DNA from 3 places in the Ruegeria sp. AD9 genome. Region 3 is predicted to be linked to each of the others. Evidence: riboswitches for the same ligand, from Rfam matches in the RefSeq annotation. Region 3 holds a riboswitch; each other region holds the start of a gene.
The links. A riboswitch is a leader RNA that binds a small molecule or an ion and turns the genes downstream of it on or off. The one in region 3 is predicted to bind cobalamin.

Region 1 (10,205 bases), on a different contig from region 3:
AAACGTTCTCTTGGCACCTCGGCTCTCCCACTGCTTTGCAAACGGACGCGCGCCATGGCATCGTGGCGCAGGATAAGGCGGGGCACAAGAACCCCAATGGCATTGAGTCGACCTTTTTTCAAAACCGGATCAACAGGCATAAGAGCGGGCAGTCAGTGAGTGGCATTCTACCTGTAAAACGCCAATCTCTGGCGGCAGTTTCCGTATTTCTGGTCATGTTCGGTGTCTGTGCCGCACATGCCGAGGTCAAACGCGGTTCGGTCACCAACCTACCCCTGCCCCGCTATGTTTCGATGAAGGCAGCCGAAGGCAACGTGCGACGCGGACCATCCCTAACCCACCGAATCGACTGGGTATTCAAACGGCGCGGCATGCCGCTGCAGGTCACCGCCGAATACGGAAACTGGCGCAAGGTTCAGGACCGCGACGGCGCGGGTGGCTGGGTTCACTATGCCTTGTTGTCTGGCGTTCGAACGGTGCTGATCGAATCCGAGATGCTGCCTGTTTATGCCCGCCCCGATCCAGCCTCGCCCGTGAACGCTCATTTCGAGACCGGAGTAGTGGCGCGCCTTGGAACCTGTTCGCAGGACTGGTGCCGGATCACCGCTGGCGGATACCGTGGCTGGACATTGAAATCGAACCTTTGGGGCGTCGATCCTTCCGAAATTCGGGAATAGGCGAAAGACGAATTCCGGTATCCGCGGTTGCGCATCGCCCTGAAAAAGCGCGACAAGGTGTTTGAGTTACCGGCCCAATCGCCGCTTAACTCGACCTAAATGGAGGACGCTATGCGCGCAGTCACTTATTCAGCCTTCGGAGACGCTGTCGATGTCTTGCGTATACAGGATATTCCCCTGATCCAGCCTGAACCAGGTGAAGTCACGGTCGAGTTGTCCTATTCCGGCGTAAACCCCTCGGATATCAAGGCCCGTGCGGGAACCCGGCCGGGTGTCACGGAACCCCCGTTTCCGCTGATCGTTCCGCACAGCGACGGGGCTGGAGTCATCACAGCGGTTGGTGATGGAGTACCCGCGGCGCGGATTGGCCGGCGCGTGTGGATTTGGAACGGGCAATGGCAGCGCGCATTTGGTACAGCTGCCAGCCACATCACCCTGCCCGAATCTCAGGCTGTCGAACTGCCCGAGACAGTGTCACTTGAAACCGGGGCAATTCTTGGAATTCCGGGCCTAACCGCAAGCCATGCGGTGTTCTCGGGCGGCGCACCGGGCGGGCAAACCATATTGATCCATGGCGGGGCGGGCACCGTCGGGTATCTGGCTGTGCAGCTTGCCAAATGGGCCGGAGCCAAAGTGATCGCAACGGCCAGCGCCCGCAACTTTGACCGGGTCAAGGCAGCTGGTGCGGATGTCGTGCTCGACTACACCGGTGAACACCTTTCGGATCAGATCCTCGATGCAAATGATGGGCATGCAATCGGTCGAATCGTCGATGTCGAATTTGGACAGAACCTTGCCACCAACATTGCCGTCATCGCCGAAAACGGCCGTATCAACGCATATGGATCTGCCCGGAATATGACACCTGTCTTTCCCTTTGGACCCATGATGTTCAAGGCCGTGACGCTCGAAGCGGTTCTGATCTACCTGCTGCCCGCGGACTTGCGCGCCACCGCAATAAAGACATTACACAAGGCACTGACTGATGGCGCACTGATCTGCCCCGTTCACAAGGTCTTTACGTTGGAAGAATGCGCTGCGGCCCATGCGCTGGTACAAGAAGGCAACCGTACCGGAGCGGTGTTGATCGATACCAAATGAGGGGCCTTCAAAAAAAATTTACGGCGCTCGCTTTTTTTGCAAAACGCTCTTGAACCCTGCCATCAACAATCGTAGATAGCCGCTCACCGTTGGGGTGTAGCCAAGTGGTAAGGCAGCGGTTTTTGGTACCGTGTATCGTAGGTTCGAATCCTACCACCCCAGCCATGATTTTCCTATATATCACACACCGACGTCCTCGGGGCGGATTGTAGCGCCTTCTCAGCGGCTTGTCTGACGTCAGCACCATGTTGAGACGCGCAGGTTCATGCCCTTGGGAGAAAATGGGAAAGACCCCCGAGTTTTTTCTTGCCGCAGAGTAAGTGTTAAGGTACCCGCGTTTTACCGGTCCCGATGTGGCTAAGAGGGAATCCGAGGTGCCTTTTGGTGCCAACCGGAACTGCCCCCGCAACTGTAGGCGGCGAGCGCTGTCCATTCCGTCACTGGGCCATTTCGGTCTGGGAAGACAGGACAGACAAAGACCCGTCAGTCAGGAGACCTGCCGGTATGAAACCGAAACACACCGGGCGGGGTTGTCCGGGGAGGTTGCCGAAGAAACGCGCCGGGCGGGCTATGTACCACTCTGCGCTCACAGCAGGCAGAAAAGCGTCTGTTGCTTCGGTAAATGCCCATTCACCCGTTCTCTGGTCATTGACACATGGAGATCGATTGTCATGTTTCTACGCACTGGCCTGATTGGCCTTTCCTTGCTGGCTACCAGCGCTGCCGCCGAAGGAAACTTTCCCTTAACCATCGAAAACTGCGGTCACTCGGTCACGTTTGACGCGCCAGTGACGTCGTCAGTCACGGTCGGCCAAGCCGCGACCGAGGTGCTTTATGCTCTGGGTCTGGGCGAGCAGGTTCTTGGAACCTCGGTCTGGTTCAACGAGGTGCTGCCTGAATATGCCGAGGTGAATGCCAAGGTAGAGCGTCTGGCAGACAATGATCCCAGCTTTGAAAGCGTTGTTGCCAAGCGGCCGGGACTGGTCGCAGCGCAATATGAATGGCATGTCGGACCCGAGGGCATCGTCGCCACGCGTGAGCAATTTCACGAACTGGGTATTCCAACTTACGTGATGCCTGCGGATTGCGTCGGCAAAGACAATACGGTCGGCGGTGATGGCACCCGCCTGCAAGCGTTCTCGACCGATACGCTGTATCAGGGTATCGAAGAACTGGCGGCAGCCTTTGATGTGTCCGAACGCGGCACGGACCTGGTTGCCGAGTACAAGGCCCGTGAAGCCGCAGCCGTCGCCAAGGCGCAAGCCGTGAAGCTGGACGATGTGTCCGCCGTATTCTGGTTTTCCTCTCCTGAAATGGAAAGCGATCCGTTTGTGGCCGGGCAGAAGGGCGCACCGGGATACATGATGAGCACATTGGGCATCCGCAACGTCGTCGAGACGGATGAAGAATGGCCAACAGTGGGCTGGGAAACCATTGCCAAGGCCAATCCGACGGTGATCGTGATTGCCAAGATGGACCGCCGTCGCTTTGCTGCGGACGACTACCTGAAAAAGCTGGAGTTCCTGCGCGCTGATCCGGTGACCAGCCAGATGGATGCGGTCAAGAATGACCGGATTGTCGTTATGGATGCGCAGGCCATGGACGCCACCATCCGCGCAATCCCGGCACTGGAGGATCTGGCCGAGAAGCTGGATACCATCGGAAACAACTTGTGAACGAGGTCGCCGCAATCTTTCGGCAGGGTTTCAAGGCCGCGTGCCTAACTGTGCCACTGTTGATTGCGGCGGTCCTTGCGGGCGCGATGATCGGGGAAACCTCGTTGTCGCCCGATTTGGTTCTCTCCGTTCTGGTCAACAAGCTGGCCGGAGCGGACCTGCCCGTCGACCCAATTGATCAGGGTATTATCTGGAGCTACCGGATTCCTCGCGCTCTGGTCGCTGCGTCCTGCGGTGCCGGTCTGGCTGTCGCAGGGGTCGTGTTGCAGGCATTGCTGCGAAACCCGTTGGCTGACCCTTATATTTTGGGCATTTCTGCCGGGGCCTCGACGGGTGCCGTGGCTGTTACCATCGCTGGTTTGGGCGGGGGAGCTTTGTCGCTGTCTTTTGGCGCGTTCAATGGCGCGCTTTTGGCTTTCGGTTTTGTCGCGTTGCTGGCCCGAGCCTCCGGCGCAGGCGGCGGGCGGGCTGCGACGGCGCAAATCGTTTTGGCGGGAATTGCCGGGTCTCAGTTGTTCAATGCGCTAACGGCCTTCATCATCGCCAAATCCGCCAATGCCGATCAGGCGCGCGGGATCATGTTCTGGCTGATGGGAAACCTCAGTGGCGTGCGCTGGCCGGATGTATATCTGGCCATTCCGGTGGCCCTTGCCGGCTGGCTTATTTGCCGCTTTCACGCCAGAGCTTTGGACGCATTTATTTTCGGCACTGATTCAGCGGCCTCGCTGGGCATACCGGTGCGGCGGGTGCAGGCAACCCTGATCTTCGCCACCGCGCTGACAACAGCGGTCATGGTTTCGATCGTCGGGTCCATCGGCTTTGTCGGGCTGGTCATCCCTCATGCTGCCCGGTTCCTTGTAGGACCGGGGCATCGCAGGCTTATCCCAACGGCCGCCTTGATCGGAGCGGTCTTCCTGATCGGCGCCGATATAGTGTCGCGCATCATCATCCCGGGTCAGGTTCTGCCGATTGGGGTGGTTACCGCCCTGATCGGTGCGCCTGCCTTTGCCGTAATTCTGGTGCGCGGCCAGAGGAACGCCCAATGAAGATCGAGGCGCAAAACCTGACATTTTCGGTTCGCGGCAAGACTTTGCTGTCAGACGTATCGTTTGTCGTGGAGCCCGGCGAAACACTGGCTTTGGTCGGACCCAACGGTTCGGGCAAATCAACTCTGATGCGCCTGTTGGCGGGTTTGGCACGTCCGGTTTCGGGAAAAGTCGTCATAGCGGGCCATCCCGTTTCGCATTTGTCGCGCAGACAGATTGCCCAACGGATTGCCATTGTTGAACAACAGGCTGATACAGCCGAACGCGTAACTGCACGGTCCGTGGTCGAGCTGGGCCGCACGCCCTGGCTGTCGGCCTTACGGCCCTGGCGCGCCGAAGATACCAGACAAGTCGACAAAGCTCTGCAAACTGTGGAAATGGCCGATATGGCACACAGAGAATGGGCAACATTGTCTGGAGGAGAGCGCCAGCGGTTGCACATCGCGCGTGCATTGGCGCAGCAACCGGGCCTTTTGCTTTTGGACGAACCGACCAACCATCTGGACATACATCACCAACTGTCGATCCTGGACTGTGTTCGAATTCTAAAAGTGACAACGGTGATGGCACTGCACGATTTGAATCAGGCAATGGCCTGTGATCGCGTGGCTGTTTTATCAAAAGGACAGCTGGTTTCTCTTGGCCCGCCTGAACAAGCCTTGTCTTTGCAAACCGTTTCAGAAGTTTTCGGTGTCAAAGCACAGTGGGGGTATAGTGCCGGCGGGACGGAACGGTTTCTGTCCTATCATCTGGACTGACGGATCCCGATCGCTTCTGGTCGCACAGGATATCAGCGTCGTCAGCGCGCCATACCAGATAAGTACAATCTACGGCCTCGAAGGCGTATTCCGACGGCGAGCAAGCTTGATCTGGGTTTCCTCACAAACTGCAAAATTGCTCGTCGAATGCTGTCTTGATTCTAACAGAAATAGGATTCGTTCGTTTTCTTGCCTTCCAAGATGATCGGCAGGCGCGTCGTCCGAGCGTCGGTCGACCAAACCCTTGTGGTGTGTTCACTACTTGTTTTGAACCGTGAATCAGATTCCTTTCGGAAACCACTGGGACCTGACCCAAATCTCGAAACGCCATCAGCTTGAACAGATCGCGGCGACCGCACGTCGATATTGCAGATTACCCCCAATCAAAGCCTCAACTTGAGCCTTAAATTAACGGTAGATTAACGAAACAGGGCACAACAAACCTGTCGATGACAAGTTCTTGATATACTTATGCCAATATCGAGATTTATTGGTGGGTAATCCTGCCGATCTGTTGACTAGTCCAGTTTTAACGAGGGGGTATCTCGGCGGGATCAGGGGGTGCCAGGTCGGACCTGTTCAAGGTCAGCGGATCGCGGCACCCCCGTCGGCAGGTAGAAGCAGCAATCTATCCGATTTCAGTTGATCTTGTTGCGCTGCGCGTGCGGTGTGATGCCAAAACTGGACCGGTATACCCGAGAGAAATGTCCCGGATTTTCAAAACCACAGGCCACGGCGACCTCGGTGACCGACGCTTCGGTTTGCAAAAGCAGCTTCCGGGCCCGTTCCAGCCGCATTTCCATAAAGTACCGTTTGGGCGAAGTGTTGAGGTACTTGCCAAACAACCGTTCAAGTTGACGGGTTGAGATACCCAAATTGTCTGCAATGAAGGATGGTGAAACTGGGGTTTCCAGACTGTCCTGCATAATATCTATCGCCTTTGCCAGATGGGCATTGCGCATTCCATTGCGCGACTGCAGCGAAACGCGCTGCTTAGCGGTCGCATTACGCACAGTGTTATAGACCATTTGATCCGCAACATCGGTGGCCAGCTCTTCGCCATGGTCGCGTTCAATAAGATGCAGCATCAGGTCTGCGGTCGCGGTCCCACCTGATGCGGTAATGTGTTTTTCGTCGGCGACAAAGACGCTGCGCACCAGATTGATATCCGGAAAGGCTTCCATGAACGCGTCGTGGTATTCCCAATGGATCGCCGCCTGCATACCGTTGAGGAACCCGGCCTCGGCCAGCAGCCACGCGCCGGAACACAATGCCCCGATCCGCGTTCCACGCGCTCGTTCGCGCCGCAGTGTGGCCAGAAGGGAACGGGTCACGTGGTCACGCATGTGAATGCCCGACAAAACAAAGAGCTGATCGCACTTGGACAGTTCCTCAAGTCCGGAATGCACAAGGGTGACGGACCCATTGGAAGACACGGCCTGCTCGCCCTGTTCGGATACAAATGACCAACGATACAGCTCTTCGCCACTCACAAGGTTGGCGATTCTCAGCGGCTCGACCGCACAGGAAAAGGCGAGGTGCGAAAACTCCTCGACCAGGATGAAGGCGAAGTGCTGCGTCTGAGGCATGAGCAGAACCATTTCCAAACTGGGCCGACGCCCGAACGTGAGTCTATTTAGCAGACATCCATGCTGCACGAGATTTTTTTGTATACAAGTTGTATTTTTTAGAAATACAAAACTGTGACCTCCGCGATTCGAACGCAGCTGCCACAGGACATAGTGAGGCCAAAGGATGAAAGACGAAGCCACGTCGCGCAAAAATGCGCTAAGAGAACACCTGAAGATGTCCATCCTGACTCTGCGCCTTCGTCCAGGTGACGATCTGGATGAGGCGCATCTGTCCGATGAATTCGGCCTGTCGCGCACACCTCTGCGCGAAGTGTTTCGTCAACTGGCTGGCGAAGGCTATCTGGATCTGCGAAAAAACCGCAGTGCCCGTGTTTCGGAAATGTCCTACACCACGCTGCGCGATTTCTTCCTTGCCGCACCGATGATCTACGGGGCTATCCTGCGTCTGGCGGCAGAGAACGCGACTAACGCGCAAATCGCTGACCTGAAAGCGGCTCAGCACGCGTTCAAAGCTGCCCTTCATTCAGGGTCGGCCGAGGATTGCGCACTTGCCAACAACCGTTTTCATGACGTGACCGGAGAGATGTCCGGCAATGTCTACCTGCTTCCGTCATTCAACCGGCTGCTGATCGATCACGCACGGATTGGTATGACGTTTTATCGGCCGCAGACAGTTGAAATGTCCGAAAACCTGTCGCTGGCCAGCCAACAGCATGACGCGATCATCGCAGCCATCGAGGCACGCGATGAAGCTGAGGCGGCGAAACTGGCCGAGGATCACTGGAACCTGTCCCGGGATCAGATCGGGATGTTCGTGATGCCTGACGCACTGGATGTCCCAATGGGTATCCCACCACTTTCGAAACCCGCATGAGGACGGAATGAACCCGATTTTCAAGTTCGAAGGAATTTATACTCCTGTGGTCACCCCCTATCACGACGATGGCAGCGTGAACTGGGACGCCCTGTCCGACGTGATCGAATACCTGATCGAAAATGGTGTGCACGGCCTGATTTCCGGCGGATCCACGGGTGAGAATTATGCCCAGACCGTGCCGGAGCGGCTGGAACTGGCCAAATTCACGCATAAGCACCTGAAAGGGCGGTTGCCCTTGGTCGTTGGCACGGGCGCGATGCTGACTTCGGACTCGATTGCGCTGGCCGCTGGCGCGCGCGATATCGGCGCGGACGCCATCCTGTTGGCCAGCCCGCCCTATTCGGTGCCGACGGATCGCGAAAACGCGCTGAATGCACTGGCCATCGACAAGGCCGCCGACCTGCCGGTGATGCTGTACAACTATCCGCACCGTACCGGCACAATGATGGGGGAAGAGTTCCTTGACCGCGTTGGCCGTAGCCGCAATTTCTGCGGCATCAAGGAAAGCTCGGGCGATATCAACCGGGTCCATTTGCTGGCGCGGGATTATCCGCATATCCAGCTGGGCTGCGGCATGGACGATCAGGCACTTGAGTTTTTCGCCTGGGGCGCACCATTCTGGGTGTGTGGCGGTTCGAACTTCCTGCCAGCGGAACATGTGGCGCTGTATCAGGCCTGCGTGATCGAAGGCAACTTTGTCAAGGGGCGTCGGATCATGTCAGCGATGATGCCGCTGATGCGGGTGCTGGAACAGGGCGGCAAGTTTATCCAGACCATCAAGCATGGCGTCACCATGAACGGTATCGACGCGGGTATCATGCGGCCTCCGCTGAAGGGCCTGAACAAAGATGACAAGCGCGCGCTAGAACAGGTGACGCGCGTGCTGAGAAAGACAATCGCCGACATCGTGGCTGAGGGGTGACAAACATGGATCTGCTGACACAGGACGAGTACAAATCCATCGCCGCAGGTCTGAGCCTGCCGACAGGCGCCTTTATCGACGGCGCGTTTCGTCCGGCGGTTTCGGGCCAGACCTTTGCGACAGAGAACCCTGCAACCGGTGAAAAGCTGGCCGATATCGCATCCTGTGGCGCGGAGGATGTGGACTTTGCCGTCAAGAAAGCTCGTGAGGCGTTCGACGATGGCCGCTGGTCCAAACTGCACCCCGCCGAGCGCAAGGATGTGCTGATCCGGCTGGCCAAACTGATGGCTCGCAGCGCCCGTGAACTGGCGGTAATGGAGAGTATCGACAGCGGCAAGACCATCTACGACTGCGAAACTGTTGATGTGCCCGAGACAATCCACTGCCTGAAGTGGCACGCCGAGGCGATTGACAAGATTTACGATCAGGTTTCACCCGCCAGCGACGATCACATCGCCATGGTGGTGCGCGAGCCAATCGGCGTTGTAGGGTTGGTTCTGCCGTGGAACTTTCCGCTGCTGATGTTGGCATGGAAGATCGGGCCAGCGCTGGCGGCAGGCTGTTCTGTTGTTGTAAAACCGGCGATGGAAACCACTTTGACGACCCTGCGCCTTGCCGAATTGGCGATGCAGGCCGGCTTGCCACGCGGAGTATTGAACATTGTTCCCGGTGGCGGGGCCGAGGTGGGCGAACCCATTGGGCGGCATATGGATATCGACATGGTATCCTTCACAGGCTCGACCGTGACCGGCAAACGTTTTCTGACCTATTCGGCGGAAAGCAACGCCAAAGAGGTGGTGTTGGAGATGGGGGGCAAGAACCCTGCTATCGTCATGGAGGATGCCGAAAACCTCGACCGGGTGGCGGCGCATATCGTCAATGGCGCATTCTGGAACATGGGTGAGAACTGCTCGGCCTCGTCACGCCTGATCGTGCATAAGAAAGTGAAGGCTGAGCTGCTGGAGCGCATCGCGCATCACGCCAAACAATGGAACATCGGCGACCCGCTCGACCCCGAAACCCGCATGGGCGCACTGGTGAGCGAAGACCACTACACCAAGGTTTGTGGCTATCTGGATCAGGCCGAGAACGTGGTGATCGGTGGCAAAGCGGACAACGGGTTTGTCGAGGCCACCGTGGTCGAAGTGCCCGGCAATGACGCTACTTTGGCGCGCGAGGAAATCTTTGGCCCTGTCTTGTCGGTAATTGAAGTCTCGGGCTTTGATGAAGCGATCCAGATCGCGAACGACACCGACTATGGCTTGTGCGCCTCAATCTTCACGGCCAATGTCAAACGTGCCATTCGTGGTGCGCGGATGATCCGCGCAGGCACCGTGACAGTGAACAGCTTCGGCGAAGGTGACATCACGACACCTTTCGGTGGCTACAAGCAATCGGGATTTGGCGGCCGTGATAACTCGATCCATGCTCATGACCAGTACACACAGTTGAAAACCATCTGGATCGATCTGGCCGATGACGCGGATGAGGCCATCGGTTGAGCCGACATGACGCCAAAAGGCTACCCCGGCAGACAGGCCCGTCGGGATGGAATA
Region 2 (10,205 bases), on a different contig from region 3:
CGTCCATTGTGCATCCGCGCCCAACAACCGCAGCCCAAGCGTAAAGACGCCCACGATCAGGGCACCGAACAGGGACCCCAGAATAGACCCGCGACCGCCAAACAGAGATATCCCCCCGATCACGACCGCCGTGATGCTTTCAATGTTGGCCAGCTGCCCCGAGGTTGGCGAAACCGACCCGATCCGACCAATCAGGGCCCAGCCCGCAAAGGCGCAGATCAGGCCGGACAGCATGTACACGGATATCAGCGTGCGGTGTACGTTGACACCGGACAGCTCTGCCGCTTCGGGGTCATCCCCGACGGCATAGACATGCCTGCCCCAGGCCGTGTGCCGCAGCGCGTATGCAAGGACGAGGATCAGCGCCAGCATGAAGACCACCCCGACGGTAAACACCGCTCCGCCCACGTTAAACTTGGCACCAAACAGTTGCAGGATGGCGGCGTGTTCCTCGATTTCCTGCGACCGGATCGTTTCGTTTTGTGAATAAAGAAAATTCGCCGCAAGAACGATCTGCCACATGCCAAGGGTGACGATGAAAGGTGGCAGCTTGATGCGACTGACCAGAAACCCGTTCAAGGCCCCGATTGCCGAGCCAACAGCAAGGCCGCACACAATCGCAACCGACGGCGGCATTCCATAGCGGAAGGTAAACTGCCCCATCACAACCGACGACATCACCATGATGGCCCCAACACTCAGGTCGATGCCTGCGGTCAGGATCACAAGGCTTTGTGCCGCGGCCACAATCCCGACGATCTGAACCTGCTGAAGGATCAATGTCAGCGCAAAGGGCGAAAAGAACTTGGGGCCTAATAAGACACCAAAGATGACGATGGCAGCGACAAGGACAATCAGCGGGACCAGCGACGGGTTCACATGCAGAAAATGCTGAACCGTCCCGACAAATCCGCGTTGGTGATCGTCAAACTCGGCGACTTGCTCCGGGCTGCCTTTTGCGGCGGTTTCGAAATCGTCAGCTTGTCGTGAAGAATCGGACATGGAACTTCCCCCAAAGCGTCAGGTTTATGACGACTTTAGCAAGGTTTCGGGCGTGTGGGTGGTTTTGATAAGTGGAAGGCCGCGTGGCGGCCTTCCACACGTTCAGCTTAACCCCAGCAGAGGTCCATGCCTTCCTGAACAGAGATGGACTCGACGCCGTCGGCGGCCTTATCCGTCACAAGCGCCACGCCAGTGTCAAAAAAGTCCTTACCGGGTGTGTTCTCGGGTTTCGTCCCTTCGTCCGCCCATTTCTTGACAGCCTCAACGCCCAGCGATGCCATCAGCAGCGGGTATTGCTGGGATGTTGCGCCGATGACCCCGTCCGCCACGTTCTGCACGCCGGGGCAGCCGCCATCGACGGAAACGATCAGCACGTCATTTTCGCGCCCGATAGCCTTAAGCGCCTCATAAGCACCCGCTGCCGCCGGTTCGTTGATGGTGTGCACCACGTTGATCGTCGGGTCTTTGGCCAGCAGGTTCTCCATCGCGCGGCGGCCGCCTTCTTCGTTGCCAGCGGTGACATCGCTGCCAACAAGGCGCGGGTCGTCTTCATCGCCAATCACGTTCGGATCGGCCAGATCAACACCAAACCCCTGCAAAAACCCCTGATTGCGAAGCACATCCACAGTGGGCTGGCTGACCGCAAGGTCCAACGTGGCGATTTTGGCGTCGTTTGCCGCATCTCCCAGAGTGGCTTTTGCCCATTGTCCGATCAGAAGCCCCGCAAGGAAATTGTCGGTGGCAAAGGTCGCGTCGGCCGAGTCGATAGGCTCAAGCGGGGTGTCCAGCGCAATCACCAGCAGCCCGGCATCGCGGGCCTGCTGCACCGCCGGAACGATAGACGACGTATCTGACGCGGTCAGCAGGATACCCTTTGCGCCATCCAGTATGCAGGTTTCGATGGCCTGAACCTGAGTTTCGTGGTCGCCGTCGACTTTGCCGGCAAAGGCCTTCAGCGTCATGCCAAGCTCTTCGGCTTTGGCTGTCGCGCCCTCTCTCATTTTGACAAAGAAAGGGTTGGTATCCGTCTTGGTGATCAGGCAAACGGTTTCACCTTCGGCCATTGCACTGCTTGCCATGGCCGTAACCGCCAGCGCCGTAGCGCCTGCAAGTTTCGCAAGTTTCATCGGTAGTCCTCCCAGTTTTCCCAATGCCCGTCAGGGCATACGTCTGATCGGGCGAAATCCGGCCCGATCGAACGTGAAAACCATCACAAGATTCGAATTTTGAGTCAATAAATAAATCACTCTTATTTATTATTGACAGAAAGGAAGGGTTTCAACATTGTCGTCACGAAGGGGATGGCCGTGTCTGCAAACAACTCTTTGGACAATACCGCTGGCGTACGCGAGCCAGACATGCGCGGCACCAATCAAAGCGGAATGCGGGCCCGAAATGAACGGCTTGTCCTGTCACTGGTCCGGCGCCATCAGGCCCTTGCAAAATCTGAGATCGCGCGGATGACCGGGCTGTCGGCACAGACGGTTTCGGTCATCATGCGCCAGTTGGAAACCGATGGGCTGCTTCTGCGGGGCGAACCGATCCGGGGAAAAGTCGGGCAGCCCTCGGTTCCCATGCGCCTGAATCCGGATGGCGCGTATTTCTTTGGGCTCAAAGTCGGGCGGCGCAGTACCGAGCTGGTGCTGACGGATTTCCTTGGCAATGTCAGGCACCGTGAGCGGCGGACTTATGATTTTCCGACGCCCGAGGCGACACTGAGCTTTTCCAAGGAAAGCCTCGACAAAGTGATGACGTCGCTGTCGCCCGAAGCGCGCGGCAGGATCGCGGGTCTTGGGATTGCGATGCCGTTCTACCTTTGGGACTGGGCGCAGACATTGCAGGTTCCGCAGGAGAAAATGGATCCGTGGCGTGACGCGGACCTGAAAGGCGCACTGGCCTCAAGCTATGACTTGCCGGTATTCCTACAGAACGACGCAACGGCCGCCTGCGGTGCCGAGCTGGTCTTTGGCCCGGCGGAAGGCCCACGAGATTTCCTGTATTTTTATGTGGGCTTCTTCATTGGGGGCGGGGTGGTTCTGAACGGCTCCATCTTTTCGGGGCGGGGAAATGCCGGTGCGCTTGGTCCATTGCCTGTGCCGGACGACGCAGGCGGAGTGAAACCGTTGATAGATGTCGCCAGTCTTTATGTACTGGAGCGCGCGACAGGTGAGAATGCCGCAACAGCCGGTTCAATTTGGGAAACGACACAGCATTGGGACGTACCGAAAACCCACCTTGAGAACTGGCTGAAACAAGCGGCGCACGGGATCGCCCATGCCACAGTCTCATCTTGCAGCCTGATCGACTTCGAATGTGTCAAGATTGATGGCTGGATGCCCGCAGGCATTAAGGCGCGGCTGGTGGAACTGGTTGAGGTCGAACTATCCGACCTGAACCTGACCGGGCTGGAACGGCCTTTGGTGTTGGCGGGGACGGCAGGCCCGGATGCCCGCTCATTGGGGGCGGCCAGTTTGCCATTGTCGGAAAGATACCTGCTCGAAGGGTAGGTTCATCCCTGAAAACCCCGACCTTTATCCAAAGCGGATCCGCCGGAAAAAGGGCATTGCCCGCTAAACTTTTTGACAGCCAGCGCAATTGATCGTTGACGGACGCCGAAGAAGTCTGGCAAGCCGCTCGGCATGTTCGGTTCCGGGGCGTGCTCTGGAATCAAAAGGGAATGCGGTGCGGGCTTTGGCCTAATTCCGCAACTGCACCCGCAACTGTAAGCGGCGAGCAGGGCTGAAGTGCCACTGGAGTTAATCCGGGAAGGCCAGCCCAACGCTTTGACCCGCAAGTCAGGATACCTGCCGGACATGTGCCTTTGACAAGGGCACTCCTAATCGGCGACGGGATGTGCGTCGGAGCAGGATGCTTGAAAAAGCAGCTTAGCTTGGACGTCCCCGCAGTCAAAACGCATCTCGTACCGGGGTTGGTACGAAGGGACAAGGACGACTATTGATGACCAAGCTGCTTTCTGCAGCCGCTGTGGCGATGGCGCTTCCAGCGATGGCAAATGCGCATTTCCTGCTGGAATACACCTCTGACACCATGATCGACGCACCGGGGAATGTTCCGGTCAAGCTGATCTTCTGGCATCCGTTCTCGAACGGGCATGTCATGGATCTGGACAAGCCGCAGGAATTCTACGTGATCCACAACGGTCAGAAAACCGACCTGCTGGACACTCTGGAACCCGTGCGTTTCACCGGTGGGGAAAACGAAGGCGCGGCATTCAAGGGTTATGTTCCGGTCAAACGGTCGGGCGACTATGTGCTGGTGACAGTTCCCCAGCCCTATTACGAGGGGTCTGAGGATATCTATATCCAGCAGATCGCCAAGGCATTCCTGAACCGCAACGAATTGCCGACCGACTGGATGAACCCGGTGGGCTTGCCGGTTGAGATCATCCCGCTCAACAAACCGACCAACATCATCGCGGGTTCGACCTTTACGGGTCGGGTTATGGCAGAAGGCCAACCGGTTGCGGGTGCCGAGATCGAGATCGAGTACATGGCCGCAGAACCGGACATGGAAAGCACGGCTGCTTCGGCCCCGACCGTCTCGCCGTTGCCGGGTGGTGCATTGGTCGCAACTTCGGATGATAACGGGTATTTCACATTCGGCGTTCCAAAAGCCGGATATTGGGGTTTTGCAGCGCTCGGCGCCGGTCCCGTGACCGAACACAATGGCAAAGAACTCAGCCAGGACGCGGTCATCTGGATCCGCGCCTGGGATTTGGAGTAACCGTAGATGCATATCGTTGACGGAGCCTTGTCCAACCCGGTCGTGATCGGCGGTGCCGTCGCTGCGGCGGGTGGAATTGCCATGGGCCTCAGGTCGCTGGATCTTGATCGCATCCCCACTGCGGGGGTGCTGTCAGCCAGCTTTTTCGTGGCATCGCTGATCCATGTTCCTATTGGTCCGTCGTCGGTGCACCTGATCCTCAACGGTATGGCCGGGCTTTTGCTGGGGTGGGCCGCATTCCCGGCCCTGTTCGTCGGGCTTTTGCTGCAAGCCGTCTTCTTTGGCTTTGGCGGGTTGACGGTATTGGGGATCAACACCCTGAACATCGCGTTGCCCGCGGTTCTGGACGGACTGATCTTTAGCCGCCTGATCGCCCACGGCTCACCTCTGCAAGGTGCGATATGGGGCGGGGTTGGCGGTGCCTTTGCCATTGCCGCCACAACCGGCATGGTTGCGTTTTCACTGGCCTTGTCCGGAGATGCCTTCCTGCCTGCGGCCAAGCTTGTTTTCTTTGCACATATTCCTGTCATGGCGATTGAGGCGATCCTGACCGGGTTCGCGGTTTTGCTGGCGCGCAAGGTCAAGCCCGAGCTGTTTGTCAAACGAGCGGTCGCATGAGGTATCTGGCAATCATTCTGGCGCTGTGCTGTGCACCCCTACCTGCCTTGGCGCATAAGGTCATAGCCGGAGTGTTTAAATCCGGTGACGCCATCGAAGGCGAAATCGGCTTTTCCAACGGCGACATGGCAAGCGATACCGAGGTCATCGTCAACGGCCCGGACGGAGCCGAGCTGGGCCGTATCGTAACAGATGCAGACGGGTTTTTTATCTACACGCCAAACGCGCCGGTGGCCCATACATTCTTTGCAAACCTTGGTGCCGGACATGTGGCCGAGGTCACCATGCCCGCTGCGGATGTCGCCCGGATCATGGGCGTTGAAGCGGAACCTGATACCCCGCCAACAAACGCACCTGCCCAGACAGCGGCGGTGCTCAGCACTGAACAACAACAGGTCATTGCCAGGGCCGTGCGGGATGAGCTGCGCCCGCTGCGTCGGGAAATCGCGGCTTACCGCGAACAAAATGATCTGCAAACTGTTCTGGGTGGGATCGGATATATTGTCGGTCTGTTTGGTCTGGGCTTCTACTTTGCGGCACGCCGCAAGCTGGCGGCCTGATGGCGCATGTTCTGGGACAACAGGAAAGCACGCTGGTCAAAGCGGGCGCGCAGCGGCGCGGCGCGATCAACCCGCTTGATCCTAGGATGCGGATCGTTATGGCGGTTGTCTTCGCGGTGGTGACAGTGGCGGTGTCCTCGCTGACAGCGCTGTGCGCGGCTCTGGCGGTGTCCCTTTCGCTTCTTGCCGCGTCGCGTCTGCCCTGGCGGAAGACATTGAAACGCATGGCCATGATGGACGGGTTCATCCTGTTCATGCTGGTGTTGTTGCCATTCTCCATGCCCGGCGACCCGATGTTTACGCTCTGGGGGTTTCCCGCAAGCTGGCAGGGCTTCTGGAAAGCGGTCGAGATCGCCTTGACGGCCAACGCGGTCATCCTGTCCCTTATGGTGCTGGTCGGCACGATGGAGCCGGTCACGCTTGGCCACGCCCTGCACCGCCTGCGCTGCCCCGAAAAGCTGGTTCACCTTTTGATGTTCACCATCCGATATATCGAGGTTCTGCGGGAAGAATACCTGCGCCTGCGCGCGGCCATGAAAGTGCGCGGCTTTCGCCCGGCAACAAACTGGCACACCTATCGCAGCTTTGGCTATCTCGTGGGCATGATGCTGGTGCGCGCGATCGAAAGATCCGAACGCATTCTTGATGCGATGAAGTGCAGGGGGTTTTCAGGCCGTATGCTGCTGCTTCAGGACTTTGCCCTGACCCGAAGGGACATCGTTTTTGCCGCAGGTCTTGGTGCCCTTTGCGCGGGTCTGATCATACTGGATTTGGCATGACACTGATTGCGCTTGAAGAAATCTGCTTTGCCTACGCCGGTCTGCCACCCGTTCTTGACGGTGCCAGCCTCAGCCTGTCCGCTGGTCAACGCCTGTCGCTGACGGGCCCGAACGGGGCAGGAAAATCGACCTTGCTGCGCATTACGCTTGGCTTGCAGCGCGCACAGTCCGGCACGGTCAGGATCTTTGGTCAGCAAAGGGTGCATGAGGCTGATTTTCACGACGTGCGCCGCCGGGTGGGCCTTGTGTTTCAGGATGCGGATGATCAGTTGTTCTGCCCGACCGTCGCCGAGGATATCGCCTTTGGCCCGCTCAACCTGGGCAGAACACGCGACGAAGCACTTGCCATCGTTGAAAGCGTGTTGGGTGATCTGGACCTGATGCATCTGAAGAACCGCATCACCCACAATTTGTCAGGGGGTGAAAAACGGCTGGTTACGCTGGCGACCGTTCTGGCGATGGAGCCCGAGGTTCTGCTGCTTGATGAACCCACCAACGCGCTGGACCCACGGAACGAGGCCCGGCTGCTGGAAATCCTCCGGGCATTGCCGCAAGCGATCCTTCTTGTCAGCCATTCCCCGGCCTTCCGAGCCGAACTGGCACCGGATGCGCTGGATTTGCGAGACGGAAAACTGGTTGCTGTCTGACAGGACCAATACGTGTTCAGCTGTTCCGCTTTCGGCTCATAAGCCCATATCTGACTGCCCATGCGCGAAACGATAGGCGTCTGCGACGGTCCTGTTTCACCGGGTGTTTCGACGGCGCGCCACCTTTTCGGTTGAACTCGAAAACGTCGATGATGCGCTCGGCGCAACCGCAGGCTTCGCCCATGCCAACTTTGGCAAAGTAGAATTTTTCGAAACGTTCCGGGTTTCGCATGGCACCCCTCCTGTTCAAGCGTAACTCCAAAAGCCAAGTGCCGCCAAATCACTTTGTTGCGGATGCAGAGGGGGTCCTATGGCGCGGCGAATGCGCTTCCCGTCCAGACATTGTCCAATTGATTGAAAACCGGCGAGGTGATGAGCATCTCGGCAGGGTACAGCAATTGCAGCTCATCCGCGAACCGCGTGACGCCGGGTACAAGCCCGGTGATGTTTTGCCACGCGGCCCAGCTGCCGGGATCGGACAGGCTGGTGGGATTGCCGGGATCAGCCGCCTGGTGCCAACCGGCCGCATTCAGGATCGGTGAAAGGGCAAAGCGCGCATCGTTGCTGTCAACCTCGGAACAGGCAGCAGCATCGCATTCCCAGCTTGTCCAGTCTGCCGCCGCGATGGTCCCGGCAATCGGGGCGGCGGCGTCGATGACCCGTGCCAGAACCTCGAACCCGCCACCCGCAGTCGGACGGCTGAGCGACAGGGGGTCGGTGGCCACGGCATGCAGCGCCGCGGTCGGTGCCAGGCTGAGGGTCCGGCCGATCAAAGCCAGCTGTGCGATGCCGTCGGTCACCGGGCCTGATCCGGCGGCCGGAAGGACCCTGACAGGTGTCAGGATCGGTACCGCACCGCCACGTATCGCGATCTCCTGCAACGCATTGTCGAAGGCCGGACCGAAATCACTGCGGATCGTATAGCTCAGCGGGAAACTGGCCTGCTGCGGACCAACGGGCCTTGCACCGTCGCGGGTGATGAAAGACATCGGCGGAACGGCACCCGGTTGCGGCAGCGAAATCTGCGGTCCCGCGATACCCAAAGCGGCCGCGATCATGCGAGCGCGCTGTTCGGCCTCACCATACTCGCTCAGCAGATTGATATAGCCGCCGATCTCGGTGATGTTGCGCGGCGCAGGGATGCGCGAAGGGGCAATATCGCCCGCAATGGCCAGCCTATGGGCAATCACCTCACGGGCGCGCTGGATCGCCGGAGAGTTGGTCGTTTCAAGAATGTTGATGATCGCCTCGGCAAGGCTTTCATCAATTCCCGGTTTGTCCGTCACATTTGTGCTCGTGTCACTCATTGTCGTCCTCCGCAGGGGCGTTCAGGCCATTGAGGAAATCCAGCACCGACTGGCTGCCAGCCTTGGTCGCGCTGCCGTCATCGGCATCCGCGTTCGCCTTGGTGAAGGCCCCGAAAAGCTTGGCCAGAAGCAGTGTGTTGGACGGGTTGGCCAAAGCCGCAGCCCCGCCGGGGAAATCCTTGAACAGGTTTTGCGTAAAGGCTGCCCGGTTGCCGTCTGCCTGTCCGCCAATCAATGCGGCGACACCCGAGGCGTTCTTGGCGATATCCTCAAACCCCTTGATCTTGGCGGCGTTGCTGGCATCGAACGCCTTTTTGTCAGCGGCGGCTTTCTTGGCCTCTTCCTCTTTGCGGGCGGCAGCGATTTCCTGACCTTTACCCGCAAGTTCCGTGGCCTTTCCAACCAGTTCTTTCGTCAGATCCGTTGCCGTGTCGATGGCCTTGTCTCGCCCCGCAGCGACCGATTGCGTTTCAAGCGCCAGCTGGGCTTGCAGTTCCTTCAGGCCCGTAAGATCGGTTCCCGCCCGCGCAAGATCAGGCGCGGCCTTGAGGATTTCGGCCAGTTGCGACGTGGGCACAGCCTGGCCGGTGCCAATGTCGCCCCCTGCAATAGTAAGCGTGTTCGAAGGCTGGTTGTTCGGCAGGTCTGACGGCGCGCGGGTGCCAAAGATGGCGTCACTGTCAGCAGGCAGGACCGGCGCGTCGCCAACCGGCGGCGGTGTCGGGCTGTCCTGCCAGTTCCAGAAGCGGCGGTGGTCGATCATCTCGCAGGAATTGCAGCGGCCCAGAACGGCCTCGCCCAGCAATCCTCTGGTCGGCAGTGAAATCGTGCGGCGCGGTGGCCGGAAATCCTCGCGGTGGAAGGCCAGCAGACTGTCCTGAATATCACCGGTCCGCATCTCCATCCGGTCGGCCAGATCGGGCGGGATCGAGAAGGGCATGATCATGGCATTGCCATAGAACCCCAACACCTTGTTCTGGACGGTGCTGAGCAGCGATATCTCGCTTGAGGCATCGTCCAGCCCGCCTTCCGGTACCCCGATGGTGAAGCGTTCCAGCAGGATCGCACGTTCTTCGTCCGTCATGCTGGCCCAGATCACGCGGGAATAGCGAACGGTGTTGGCCACAATATGCTGGTACATTTCTTCGATGCGGCGCAGATCCCGGCGTGACAGAACGTCCGGCACTTCCTGCACCGAATAGGGCAGGGTGGCAGGCAGCGCCTGGAACGTATTGTCATCAACAACGGTCTGGGCGTTTTCGTTCATACGCGCCTCAAACTCGCTGACCATGGGCGGTCCTACCAGATCGTCAAAGTCCGAGCCCGAGATCGTGGTGCGAAGGCTGCGGTTGATATTGCGGGTGGCCCGATCCAGATCGTCGGCATCTTCCAGATTGGCCAGATGCTCCCAGATGTTGAAAATGTTGATGGGATCAGGACCGGTGTAGAACGAGTAGGCAAACGAACCCGTCCGCCTGCGCAGCTCAACACGTGCGATATCCGACCGCTCGACCGAACGGGGCAAAGCCACAGACCCGGTATAGGTCC
Region 3 (10,205 bases):
GGTGACCAGCGCCTCGTCCCCCGGACCAAGGCCTGCGATCTTGACCCATCCGCTCATGGTCGGCGCCCCTGACCATGAACAACGATGATCGAGAAATACGGGGTAATCTTCTCGCAGGCCTCAGACAATTTTGTCACCGTCTGATTCGGCATTTGCGCGTATTCGACAATCCATGCGCGGTCATACAGACCAGAGGTTTTCAGCGCGCGTTTCACCTTGTCGATGTTCCGCCCGATTTTCATCACGACCAAGGCATCTGTCTGCGCCATGCGTTCAGCCAGAACTTTCTCGGGCAGGGTGCCGACCAGCACGGTCAGCACATCGTCCCCCCAGGTGATCGGATCGCCCGTGGCCGTCCACGCACCGGACATACCCGTGATGGCTGGCACAACTTCAACCGGAGCTTCGTCACGCAACCGATTGTAAAGATGCATGAACGAGCCGTAAAAAAACGGATCACCCTCGCACAGGACCACCACATCCTCACCCTGTGCCGACAGCGTCTTCAGGTGTGCTGTGCACTCTTCATAGAACGCGGCCAGCAACTCGTTATAACGCGGATCAGTGACCGGGATTTCGGTGGTCACCGGGTATTCCATCGGGAATTCAATCGCGCCTTCGGGGATCATCCCGTTGACGATTTTGCGGGCCTGACCGCTGCGACCCGGTTTGCGAAAGAATGCCACGTGTTTGGCGTTGCGTAGAAGGCGATCGGCCCGGACACTCATCAGATCAGGGTCACCGGGGCCAAGGCCCACGCCGTATATGGTACCCATTTTCATTCCGCCCGGCTTGCGATGGCGTTGATGGCTGCAACGGTGATGGCGCTGCCACCCAGACGGCCTTTGACAATGCAGGAGGGGACGGGTTGCGCCTGCCACAACGCGTCTTTGGATTCCATCGCTCCGACAAATCCGACCGGGCAGCCGATGATCGCTGCAGGGCGCGGGCAATCCGGGTCTTCCAGCATGTTCAGCAAGTGAAACAGCGCGGTGGGCGCGTTTCCAATGGCGACCAGAGCACCTTCCAGATGCGGACGCCAGAGTTCCAGCGCAGCGGCAGAACGGGTGTTGCTCATCTCGGCGGCCAGAGGGCGCACGCGTTCGTCATGGAGGGTGCAGATCACCTGGTTGTCGGCAGGCAGACGGAAGCGGGTCACACCTTCGCTGACCATGCGCGCGTCACACAGGATCGCCGCGCCGTTTTCCAGCGCCGTGCGTGCGGCCTGCACAAATCCGGGTGAGAAATGTACAAACTCCTCCAGCCCGACCATGCCGGCGGCGTGGATCATCCGAACGGCGACCTGCTCTTCATCGGTATCAAAGCGGGCCAGATCAGCCTCGGACCGGATGGTGGCAAAGCTTTCCTTGTAGATCGCCGCGCCATCGGTTTCGTATGTATAGGGCATCAGGTGAAGTCCATGGTCATGAGTGTTTCGGGGGCGAGCCCGCGTTGGCAGGGCTCATCCCCTGCGCGGCCCTGTTTGACAAGATCAAATCGCCCGTTGTTGCCGACCACTGTGATCTCGGCCGGGCCCATATGGGCGCATCCTTTGGCGCAGCCCGAGACATGCAGGCGACCGGGAATGCGCCGGGCCAATGCACGGGCGATGTCGCGGGTTTCCACCTGCGCTTGCGGGCAGAACGGCGCGCCGGGGCAGGCGTCGGTTGTCATCATCGGATCGGCTCCGTCCATGACGAAATCCGGGGAGGGTATCGCCGCCCCGCCTTCCAGCAGGATCAGCCGCCACGGGGTGACACGCAGGGCAGAAGCGCCGCTGGCTTCAACCAGTTCACAAAGCTTGCGCGCAGGCAGCGAGCCGAATGCCGCGCCGTAGAGAGAACCCAGTTCACAGGGGCCGGGTTGCAGTTTTTCACCGATAGGACCGGGGGCAAATCCCTGCCAATCCTGTGGCAGCGCGTAGGCGACCCGCGCCATGCGGCGTGTCTCGGCCGTATAGGTCTGGGCAAACCAACGGGCCAGCGCGATCACGTGGTCGATGGCGTCGCCTTCGGCCACACACCGCCCGGTTTTGCAGCCGTCGGCGCGCAGGATCAGACCGTCAGCACCCAGTTCCAGACGAATATCTGCGGAATCCGAGGCCAACAGGCGCGTCGGGCCTGTATCTATGGCAAAACCGAACTTAGCGGGCAGAGCAGGCAGTTCCGCCAGTCGATCGATCAATTCCTGCGTCAGCCGCGCGGTCAAATCGCCCGCCTGATAGAGCGGAGTGACCAGAATATTGCGGCGTACTTCGATGCCGGGTTCCGCATCAAGCAAGTCCAGCGCCGCAAGCTCCACAAGCAACGGCTGGTGGTCGCGCTCATCCACGCCGCGCAGCTGCAGGTTGGCACGATTGGTCAGGTCAATGGTGCCGTTGCCGAACTGTTCAGCCAGTTCGCACAAGCCAATAGCCTGCCTGGCATTCAGTCGCGCCAGACGCGGACGGACCCGCACGACCAGCCCGTCGCCTGACATCATCGGGCGATGCGCGCCGGGACACCAGCCTTGAACGATAGGTGCACTCATCTCAAACCCTCCAAATCGGCCCGGATCGAATTCCGGCGCGTGTTCCAAAGCCCCGCTTCCAGCAATGCACGGAACCTGTCTTGCATGGCCTGATGGGCCTTCGGGTTGGTCTCTTGTAGAAAGGTATCAACGGCCTCATTACCCAATGTGGCTTCGTGATAGAGATCAAACAGATGCGGAGCGACAGTGCCGGACAGATGCGCGAAAGAGGCCATGTGATCCAGCGTCGCAGCAATCTCGGCGGCGCCGCGAAAACCATGGCGCTGCATCCCCGCAATCCAGCCGGGGTTGGCAGCGCGGGCATGAACGACGCGGCTGATTTCTTCCGGCAGAGTCCGGGCGCGCGGATTATCTGGGTTGGTGTTGTCCAGATGGTAAAGCTGAGCGGTGCCCCCAGCGACCTTTTTGGCGGCGGCAAAACCGGCTTCATGCGTGGCATAGTCGTTGGCCAGCAGCAGGTCAGTTTCCGTCAGATCCTGGAGGTGAACAAAACTGTCGGCATTGGCGACACGATCCGTGATTCCCGCTTTGTCCTGCGCGATGTGTTCACCTTCCAGCGCGTACGAGCTGGCCTCAAGCCATGCCTCCCCGGCTTGGGCGCGCGCCTCGTCCGTATAGGTCTCGGACAGATGGGTCATGTTCAGGCCGTAACTGCCGGGTGCCGGGCCAAACACCCGCGTAGCCGGGGCGTGACCGGCATAGGGGTTCCAGTCGGTCGCTTCATCACGCTCTGACAAAGCCCGAACCGCCTGACCATAAAGGGCTGACAATGTGGGGAACACATCGCGAAACAAGCCCGAAACCCGCAGGGTGACGTCCAGACGCGGGCGGCTCAGGTCGGTGATGGGTAAAACTTCGATACCCGAAACCCGCTCGGATCCCTTGTCCCAAACCGGCTTTACACCCAGCAGGTGCAGGGCCATGGCGAATTCTTCGCCCGCAGTGCGCATGGTGGCCGATCCCCACAGATCGACAATCAGCCCTTTCGGGTAATCACCTTCCTCCTGCAAGTGCCGCCGTACCAGTTCCTCGGCCAGTTTCACGCCTTGCGTGTAAGCTGCGCGGGTGGGCACAGATCGCGGATCGGTGGTGTAAAGGTTTCGCCCGGTCGGCAGCACGTCAAAGCGGCCCCGATAGGGCGAGCCGGACGGGCCAGCCTCGATCCTCTTGCCGGCCAGCGCATTGATCAGGGCCTTGCGTTCGGCATGGGCGGATGGGGCTGGGTCGAAACTGCCGGTCACGTCCGGTACACGCCCATAGACGTGCAGCCCGTCGCCGAACTGACTTTCTTTGATATCGCAGACAAAGCGGTCAATGCGCGTGATTGCTTCGGCGGTGCTGGTGGCCTGATCCAGACCCAGATCGTTCTCCAGTCCAATGGCCTGTGCTTCTTCCCGGATATCTTCCTGCAGCCGGTCGCGGCGTCTGGGGTCAAGACCGTCCGCGTTTGAAAATTCGTCCAGCAGGGCTTCCAGCCGCACCATCCGGTCAGGCGTTCCGCTTTCTTTCATGGGAGGCGGGATGTGGCCCAGGGTCACCGCGCCGATCCGGCGTTTGGCCTGCGCGGCCTCGCCCGGGTCGTTGACGATGAACGGGTAGATCACCGGCAGGTCACGGATCAGCGCCTCGGGCCAGCAGTTTGCCGACAGGGCGACTGATTTTCCGGGCAGCCATTCCAGCGTGCCATGCGCACCGATATGGATCAGCGCATCCGTTCCTAGACCTTTGCGCAGCCACAAATAGAAGGCGACATAGCTATGGCGCGGGGTGCGCGAAAGGTCGTGATAGTCGTCATCGCGCAGCTCGGGTGTTCCGCGTTCTGGTTGCAGTGCGACCAGCGCCTTGCCGCGTCGCAAAGCAGTGAATTGAAACGCGTCATGAGCGAAAATTGGGTCTTGCTCGGGATCGCCCCATACGGTGTGCAGATCGGTGCGCAGGGTCTCGGGCAATTCAGCGAGTGCACTCAGATAATCCTCAAGCGGCCACGATACCCGGGCGTCCAAGAGTGTGTCGGCAATCGGTTCGGCAGCCGTGATGTCGTAGCCTTCACCGTGAAGATCAGACAGCATCGCTTCGGCTGAGGCCAACGCGTCGAGACCGACCGCATGGGCCATCTGCCAATCTTTGCCGGGATAGGTGGACAGGACCAACGCGGGGATCTGGTCTGCCTTGGGTTTATCATTCAGAGCAAGCCAGCCAGATACCCGGTCGATGATCGCCTCGATTCGGTCCGGCTCGGCCCGATGCGCAAAACGCGAGTATTCCAGATGCGGATCGCGCTTGCCCGGCTCTTTGAAAGAGGCAATGCCTGCTGATATTCGCCCGTCCACTTCAGGCAATACCACATGCATGGCGAGGTCGGCGGGTGACAGGCCGCGTTCGGCCTCGGCCCAAGCCTTGCGTCGCGAGGTGGCGAGGGCGACCTGAAACACCGGCACATCCGCCGCGTCCAGAGGCGACGTGCCAGACGCGCCCTTACCCGAGAATGAAGTGGCGTTGATGATGGCCGATGGTCTCAGGGCAACGACCTGTTCCCTGAGCCAGTTGGCAGCGGCCGGGGCCTTGAGCGACGGGGCGAACAAACCCACCGCCTGGAGCCCGCGGGCGCGCAGGCTGCGGATCAGGGCCGCGACCGGGGCTGTGTCTGCTGATGTCAGATAAGCGCGGTAGAAGGTTACGAGAATGCGTTTCGCATCGTTCTCGAACGCGGAATCCACCGGGATGACACCCTGTTCCGGGCACCACGCACCGCATTCGGGCAGGGTTTTCGCGCCCATCACCGGCCCGGCATAAAGCCCTGCTGCTAACGCCATCTGGGCCAATGCGGCCTGCGCGGCGACTTCTCCGCCGGTATCACACAGATGTGCCAGCCGCCGCAGGGTCGAGAGGGGCAGGGTCGAATACTCATCCAACCGAGTGTCTTCGCGCCCATCCGCCGGTAGAACGGCCAGCGCGATGCCTTTGGCCTGCGCCAGTGCCAGAACCTGTTGCAACCCGTAAGACCAATAGGGCACGCCACCGATCAGACGGATCAGGATGCCCTTTGCGCCTTCAAGTGTCTGTTCAACATAGGTGTCGACGGACAGGGGGTGTTTCAATGCAGCAAGATTGGCCAGCCGCATCGTGGGCATCCGCCCCTCAGGCCCGCCGCCGCGATGCCAGCCCGCCGCGAAAGCGCCCAGGTCACTGTCGGAAAAGGACAGCACAACCAGATCGGCCGGGCTTTGGCCCAGATCGGTTGGGGTCTCGGTTTCCTCGAGCCCGTGGCTTTCGCGAAAGACGACGTGCATGACTTACTCGGCAACCTCGGTCACACCCACTAGGATATCACGGATCTCAGCCTCTTTGATGTCGTCATGTTCGGCAATGACGACCAGGCGCGAGCGGCGCTCTTCACCGGGCTCCCACGGGCGGTCGTATTGGTGACGAACCCGTGCGCCGACAGCCTGAACCAGCAGGCGCATCGGTTTGCCAGTGACGGCGGCATAGCCTTTGACGCGCAGGATATTCAGCTCAGTTGCCAGACGTTCAATCCTGGCAACCAGTTCCGCCGGGTCGGTCTGTTCCGGCAATTCGACGATGATGCTTTCGAAATCGTCATGCTCATGATCGTGATGGCCATCGTGATGTGACGGGCGCGCGTCCATGTCATCTTCGGCGGCAGCCTCAAGGCCAAGCACGACACGTACGTCGACGACCCCCTCGGCAACCTCGACGACGGGAAGCGGGCGCGGCGCCTCAGCGGCGATGATCTGTTTAGCTTTCGCGACACCTTCGGGACCTGCCAGATCGGGCTTGGTCAGCAGGATGATATCCGCGCACGAGATCTGATCCTCGAACACCTCGGACAAGGGTGTTTCGTGGTCGATCGAGTCATCAGCCAGCCGTTGGGCATCCACCGCTTCAACGTTCGGAGCAAAGCGACCGGCGGCCACGGCCTCGGCATCGGCCAGCGCAATAACGCCATCAACGGTAATTTTCGAACGGATATCAGGCCAATCAAACGCTTTCAGCAGCGGTTTGGGCAGTGCAAGGCCGGATGTTTCGATCAAAATGTGATCCGGGCGCGGTTCCAGCGCCATCAGCGCCTCGATGGTCGGGATGAAATCGTCGGCCACGGTGCAGCAGATGCAGCCGTTTGCCAGTTCCATGATGTTTTCCGCAGGGCATTCCGGAATCGCGCAGGACTTCAGGATGTCGCCATCAACACCCACATCGCCAAACTCGTTAACAACAATCGCAAGGCGCTTGCCCTGCGGGTTCTGCATCAGATGGCGCACCAGCGTGGTTTTGCCCGAGCCCAGAAAGCCGGTGATCACAGTGACGGGGAGTTTTTCAAGGTTCGACATGATCTCAGGCTCCAATCGGGGGAATGCGCGAGGCGCAGTTTTTGCGGAAATGTTCAGGACGGTCGCGCCATTTCACCAGACCATCGCCTGTGGCCAGATACTTAGTCGCGCCATCGATGATGACATCGACGTGATCGATTTCGTTCAGATTCTCGTAAACAAAGGTCCAGCGATCCGGCCCGCCCCGAAGCACGATGGAACAGCCCTGATCGCAGTTCGAAAGGCATTCGACCGGTTTCAGAATGATGCCATCCGGCAGGACAGCCTGTTCCAGGGCCTTGTGCAACAATGTGCCGGGTCGCTCAGCGTCATCCTCGACGGGCAGACCCCGGCGGCAAGTCGTGCAGACCAGTAGCTCTACCGGTGCGTTCTCGCTCATGTCTCTCATCCCCCCAAATCCTCTTCGCGGGGGACGGGGTTTCATGCGGGCACCACGTCTGCACATGGACCCGACACCGGAACACCCCGCCCGGTTTCAACTTCGGGTGTTGGCAGGTCTCCCGGCTTGCGGATGCCAGAGCGGTCGCTCTGTCGGATGTCCCGCCTTCCCGGCACAGGCCAGTGGCATTGGGCATCCTCTCCGGTCACGGTCGCGGGGGCGGCTGCGCTTGGCGGATGAACCGTTGACGCATTCCCTTTTCATCGGCTGTCGCCGACACCAACGAAAGGGACATGCGGCACCGCTGACCCGCTTGTCAAGCGGTTCGCGCGCAACAAATAAGCCAAGGAGAAAAAAGCGACCTGTAGGCGTCGTTCGGCGGCATGAAGAATGTGTTCGGTATGTGGTCGCATGACGGGAAAACGACGAACTTGGAGATGCGTCATATGAAAGTGGGATTTATCGGTCTGGGTAACGTAGGCGGAAAGCTTTCGGGATCCCTTTTGCGCAACGGCATTGATCTGACTGTGCATGACCTGAACGCGGATCTGGTGGCCGAGTTTGTCGCCAAAGGTGCAAAGGCGGCTGAGGGGCCCGCCCAGTTGATGCGCGATTGCGATGCGGTGATCACCTGTCTGCCGTCTCCGGCAGCATCAGACGCAGTCATGCAGGAGATGTTGCCCGACGTGGGCCCCGGCAAGATCTGGATGGAGATGTCGACCACGGACGAGGCCGAAGTCAAACGCTTGGGAGCCGAAGTCATATCGCGCGGCGGTGCGGCCGTCGATTGCCCGGTTTCTGGCGGGTGCCACCGTGCCGCGACAGGCAATATCTCGATCTTTGCGGGCTGTGACCGGGAAACGTTTGAACGAATTCTGCCGTTCCTGACGACAATGGGTCGTCGGGTTTTGCACACCGGCGAACTGGGCTCGGCCTCGGTGCTGAAAGTGATGACCAATTATCTTGCCACCGCCAACCTGATCACCTGCGCCGAAGCACTGGTTACGGCAAAGGCTGCGGGGATGGATCTGAACACGACCTATGAGGCGATCAAAATCTCGTCCGGCACGTCCTTCGTGCACGAAACCGAAAGTCAGGTCATCTTGAACGGGTCGCGCGATATTTCCTTCACCATGGATCTGGTGAAGAAGGATATCGGTCTGTTTCAGGAGGTCGCCGACCGCGCCGGGGTGCCGCTGGAAATAAACCCGGTGATGATCAACATCTTTAACGATGGTATCGCACGCTATGGCGAACGCGAGCTTTCACCAAATATTATCAAGCGGCTGGAAGAGGCAACCGGCCTGGATATCACCGCCCCGGGCTTCCCTGCCGAAATGACGGATGATGAGCCGGAGGAGCCGGGATACGAGGTTGTGCCACAAGGGCGCGCCTGAACGTAAAGCACATACCAGACAAAATCTCGCCCCTTGAACGAGCAGGGGTAGGCAGGTGTTCCGAAAAACACGCCATATCTGGCCCGCAATTCGACAGAATCGCGGGCCTTGAACGTCTTGAAATACCGAGCGTCGCACGCGTGTACTGCGGGGTTAGGTCAGCGATTTGGATGTTGTTGGAGGCGAGTACCGGAATCGAACCGGTGTACACGGATTTGCAATCCAGAGAGAGCGTAAGCGAAAACAACGGCTTAAGGGTGCAAAACACCCCCAGACAAAAAGTGAACAAAAAGCGAAAGTTTCAAAGCCAAATTCGCCGGTTCAAAACGAAAAAGGCCCCGTCACAGCGGCAACTGTGAACCGGGGCCAAATAGAAAAAGCCTGTCAGCTTTCGCAGCACATTAGCATGAGCCAGTGCCGTACCGCAAACGCTCAGTCGGCTCTTTCGTGGCCTCTGACTGGCGAGGTGGTCCAATGAGCTGGCGTATCGCAAATGAGTGCGCTGAGCGCCGCTTTGGCAGCGCCGCGCGCAAGCAGATCATCATGTTCCTGGCGGATAAGGCGAGCGATGACGGTTCGGGTATCTGGTGCTCCAAAGGGACCATCCAGCGCCATACAGAGCTTAGCGAGAGCACGGTTAAGCGCACCATCATCGACTTCCTGCGCGAAGGCATTCTGATCGAGACAGGGCGGCGGCACTGCAAGAACGGCTACACCGTCATTTACCGCATTGTTCTGGAGCGCGTGGCCGGGCTCGAACCCACGGCCGAGCCCGATATTGAGACGGGGGTCACTGTGAACCCCGTCCAGCCTGAACCCGGTACGGGGTCCACGGTGAACGGGGTACGGGGTTCACGGTGGACCCCAAACCATCCTAAAACCATCCATAAACCACCTACGCGCAGGCGCGAAGTGGCGGAAGAGGTTGAAAATCTTGAAGCTGAGAAGATCTTGGCGGTCTATCCCGAGGACAGGAACCGAGACCGGCGGACCAGTCTGCGCCTGATCGCAGCAGCTGTGAAGGCGGGAGTGAAGCCCGATGATCTGAAGCAGGCGGTCAAAGCCTATGCCAAGGAAAGCGAGGGCTACACGCGCAGCAAGGTCTGTTTCTCAGACAACTGGTTCAAGATGCGCCGGTGGGAGAAGGGACTGGCCCAGATCCAGGCCGACCGCGAGAAGGCGCGAGAGGCCGAAGCCAAAGGCCGAGCGAGCCTCGCCGAGTGGATCCACGAGCGCCATCCCCTTTGCCGCCACATCACCAACCGGCAGATCGAGGATTTGATCGCATCAAAGCTGGTGACGCCCGAGCAGGTGCGCGCTGCGGGGCTGCAGGTGTGAGTGCATTCGCTAAGTCTGGGAGACAGCCACCAATGTCGTCGAGCTTTATGGTGCTCAGATCATACTGCGCACTTATGATTTGGAGATCATATTGACAATTTATGATCCAGAGGTCATATGGAGTGGCAGGAGAACCGCCATGAAGCACCTCGTGCGTACATCAAAAAACTTGGGCCACGCAATTCGTCAGGCTCGGAAGGCAAAGAACCTTAC

Region 1: linked by a shared signal. The riboswitch ahead of ACR0AM_RS03930 (ABC transporter substrate-binding protein) and the one ahead of ACR0AM_RS02685 (DUF1636 family protein) in region 3 are both predicted to bind cobalamin.
Region 2: linked by a shared signal. The riboswitch ahead of ACR0AM_RS20070 (DUF4198 domain-containing protein) and the one ahead of ACR0AM_RS02685 (DUF1636 family protein) in region 3 are both predicted to bind cobalamin.

What each region holds. Positions count from the first base shown of each region.
Region 1 is NZ_JBQFZP010000002.1:180,429-190,633, reverse strand. Features, by position in the region: gene ACR0AM_RS03950 (2-hydroxyacid dehydrogenase) at 1-17, opposite strand, end outside; gene ACR0AM_RS03945 (SH3 domain-containing protein) at 216-677, shown strand; gene ACR0AM_RS03940 (NADPH:quinone reductase) at 789-1,778, shown strand; tRNA gene ACR0AM_RS03935 (tRNA-Gln) at 1,869-1,943, shown strand; cobalamin riboswitch at 2,105-2,296, shown strand; gene ACR0AM_RS03930 (ABC transporter substrate-binding protein) at 2,450-3,454, shown strand; gene ACR0AM_RS03925 (FecCD family ABC transporter permease) at 3,451-4,500, shown strand; partial or broken gene ACR0AM_RS03920 (ABC transporter ATP-binding protein) at 4,497-5,007, shown strand; gene ACR0AM_RS03915 (GlxA family transcriptional regulator) at 5,897-6,847, opposite strand; gene ACR0AM_RS03910 (GntR family transcriptional regulator) at 7,014-7,724, shown strand; gene ACR0AM_RS03905 (dihydrodipicolinate synthase family protein) at 7,732-8,649, shown strand; gene ACR0AM_RS03900 (aldehyde dehydrogenase) at 8,655-10,151, shown strand; gene ACR0AM_RS03895 (NAD(P)/FAD-dependent oxidoreductase) at 10,148-10,205, shown strand, end outside.
Region 2 is NZ_JBQFZP010000024.1:12,555-22,759, forward strand. Features, by position in the region: gene ACR0AM_RS20055 (ABC transporter permease) at 1-1,002, opposite strand, end outside; gene ACR0AM_RS20060 (substrate-binding domain-containing protein) at 1,110-2,129, opposite strand; gene ACR0AM_RS20065 (ROK family transcriptional regulator) at 2,304-3,509, shown strand; cobalamin riboswitch at 3,630-3,828, shown strand; gene ACR0AM_RS20070 (DUF4198 domain-containing protein) at 3,961-4,746, shown strand; gene cbiM (cobalt transporter CbiM) at 4,753-5,364, shown strand; gene ACR0AM_RS20080 (cobalt ABC transporter permease) at 5,361-5,924, shown strand; gene cbiQ (cobalt ECF transporter T component CbiQ) at 5,924-6,703, shown strand; gene ACR0AM_RS20090 (energy-coupling factor ABC transporter ATP-binding protein) at 6,700-7,350, shown strand; gene ACR0AM_RS20095 (hypothetical protein) at 7,367-7,582, opposite strand; gene ACR0AM_RS20100 (hypothetical protein) at 7,659-8,657, opposite strand; gene ACR0AM_RS20105 (hypothetical protein) at 8,650-10,205, opposite strand, start outside.
Region 3 is NZ_JBQFZP010000001.1:543,206-553,410, reverse strand. Features, by position in the region: gene cobJ (precorrin-3B C(17)-methyltransferase) at 1-57, opposite strand, end outside; gene ACR0AM_RS02710 (precorrin-2 C(20)-methyltransferase) at 54-782, opposite strand; gene ACR0AM_RS02705 (precorrin-8X methylmutase) at 779-1,408, opposite strand; gene ACR0AM_RS02700 (cobalamin biosynthesis protein CobG) at 1,408-2,529, opposite strand; gene cobN (cobaltochelatase subunit CobN) at 2,526-5,819, opposite strand; gene cobW (cobalamin biosynthesis protein CobW) at 5,823-6,878, opposite strand; gene ACR0AM_RS02685 (DUF1636 family protein) at 6,883-7,257, opposite strand; cobalamin riboswitch at 7,352-7,556, opposite strand; gene ACR0AM_RS02680 (NAD(P)-dependent oxidoreductase) at 7,659-8,654, shown strand; gene ACR0AM_RS02675 (hypothetical protein) at 9,129-9,992, shown strand; gene ACR0AM_RS02670 (helix-turn-helix transcriptional regulator) at 10,132-10,205, shown strand, end outside.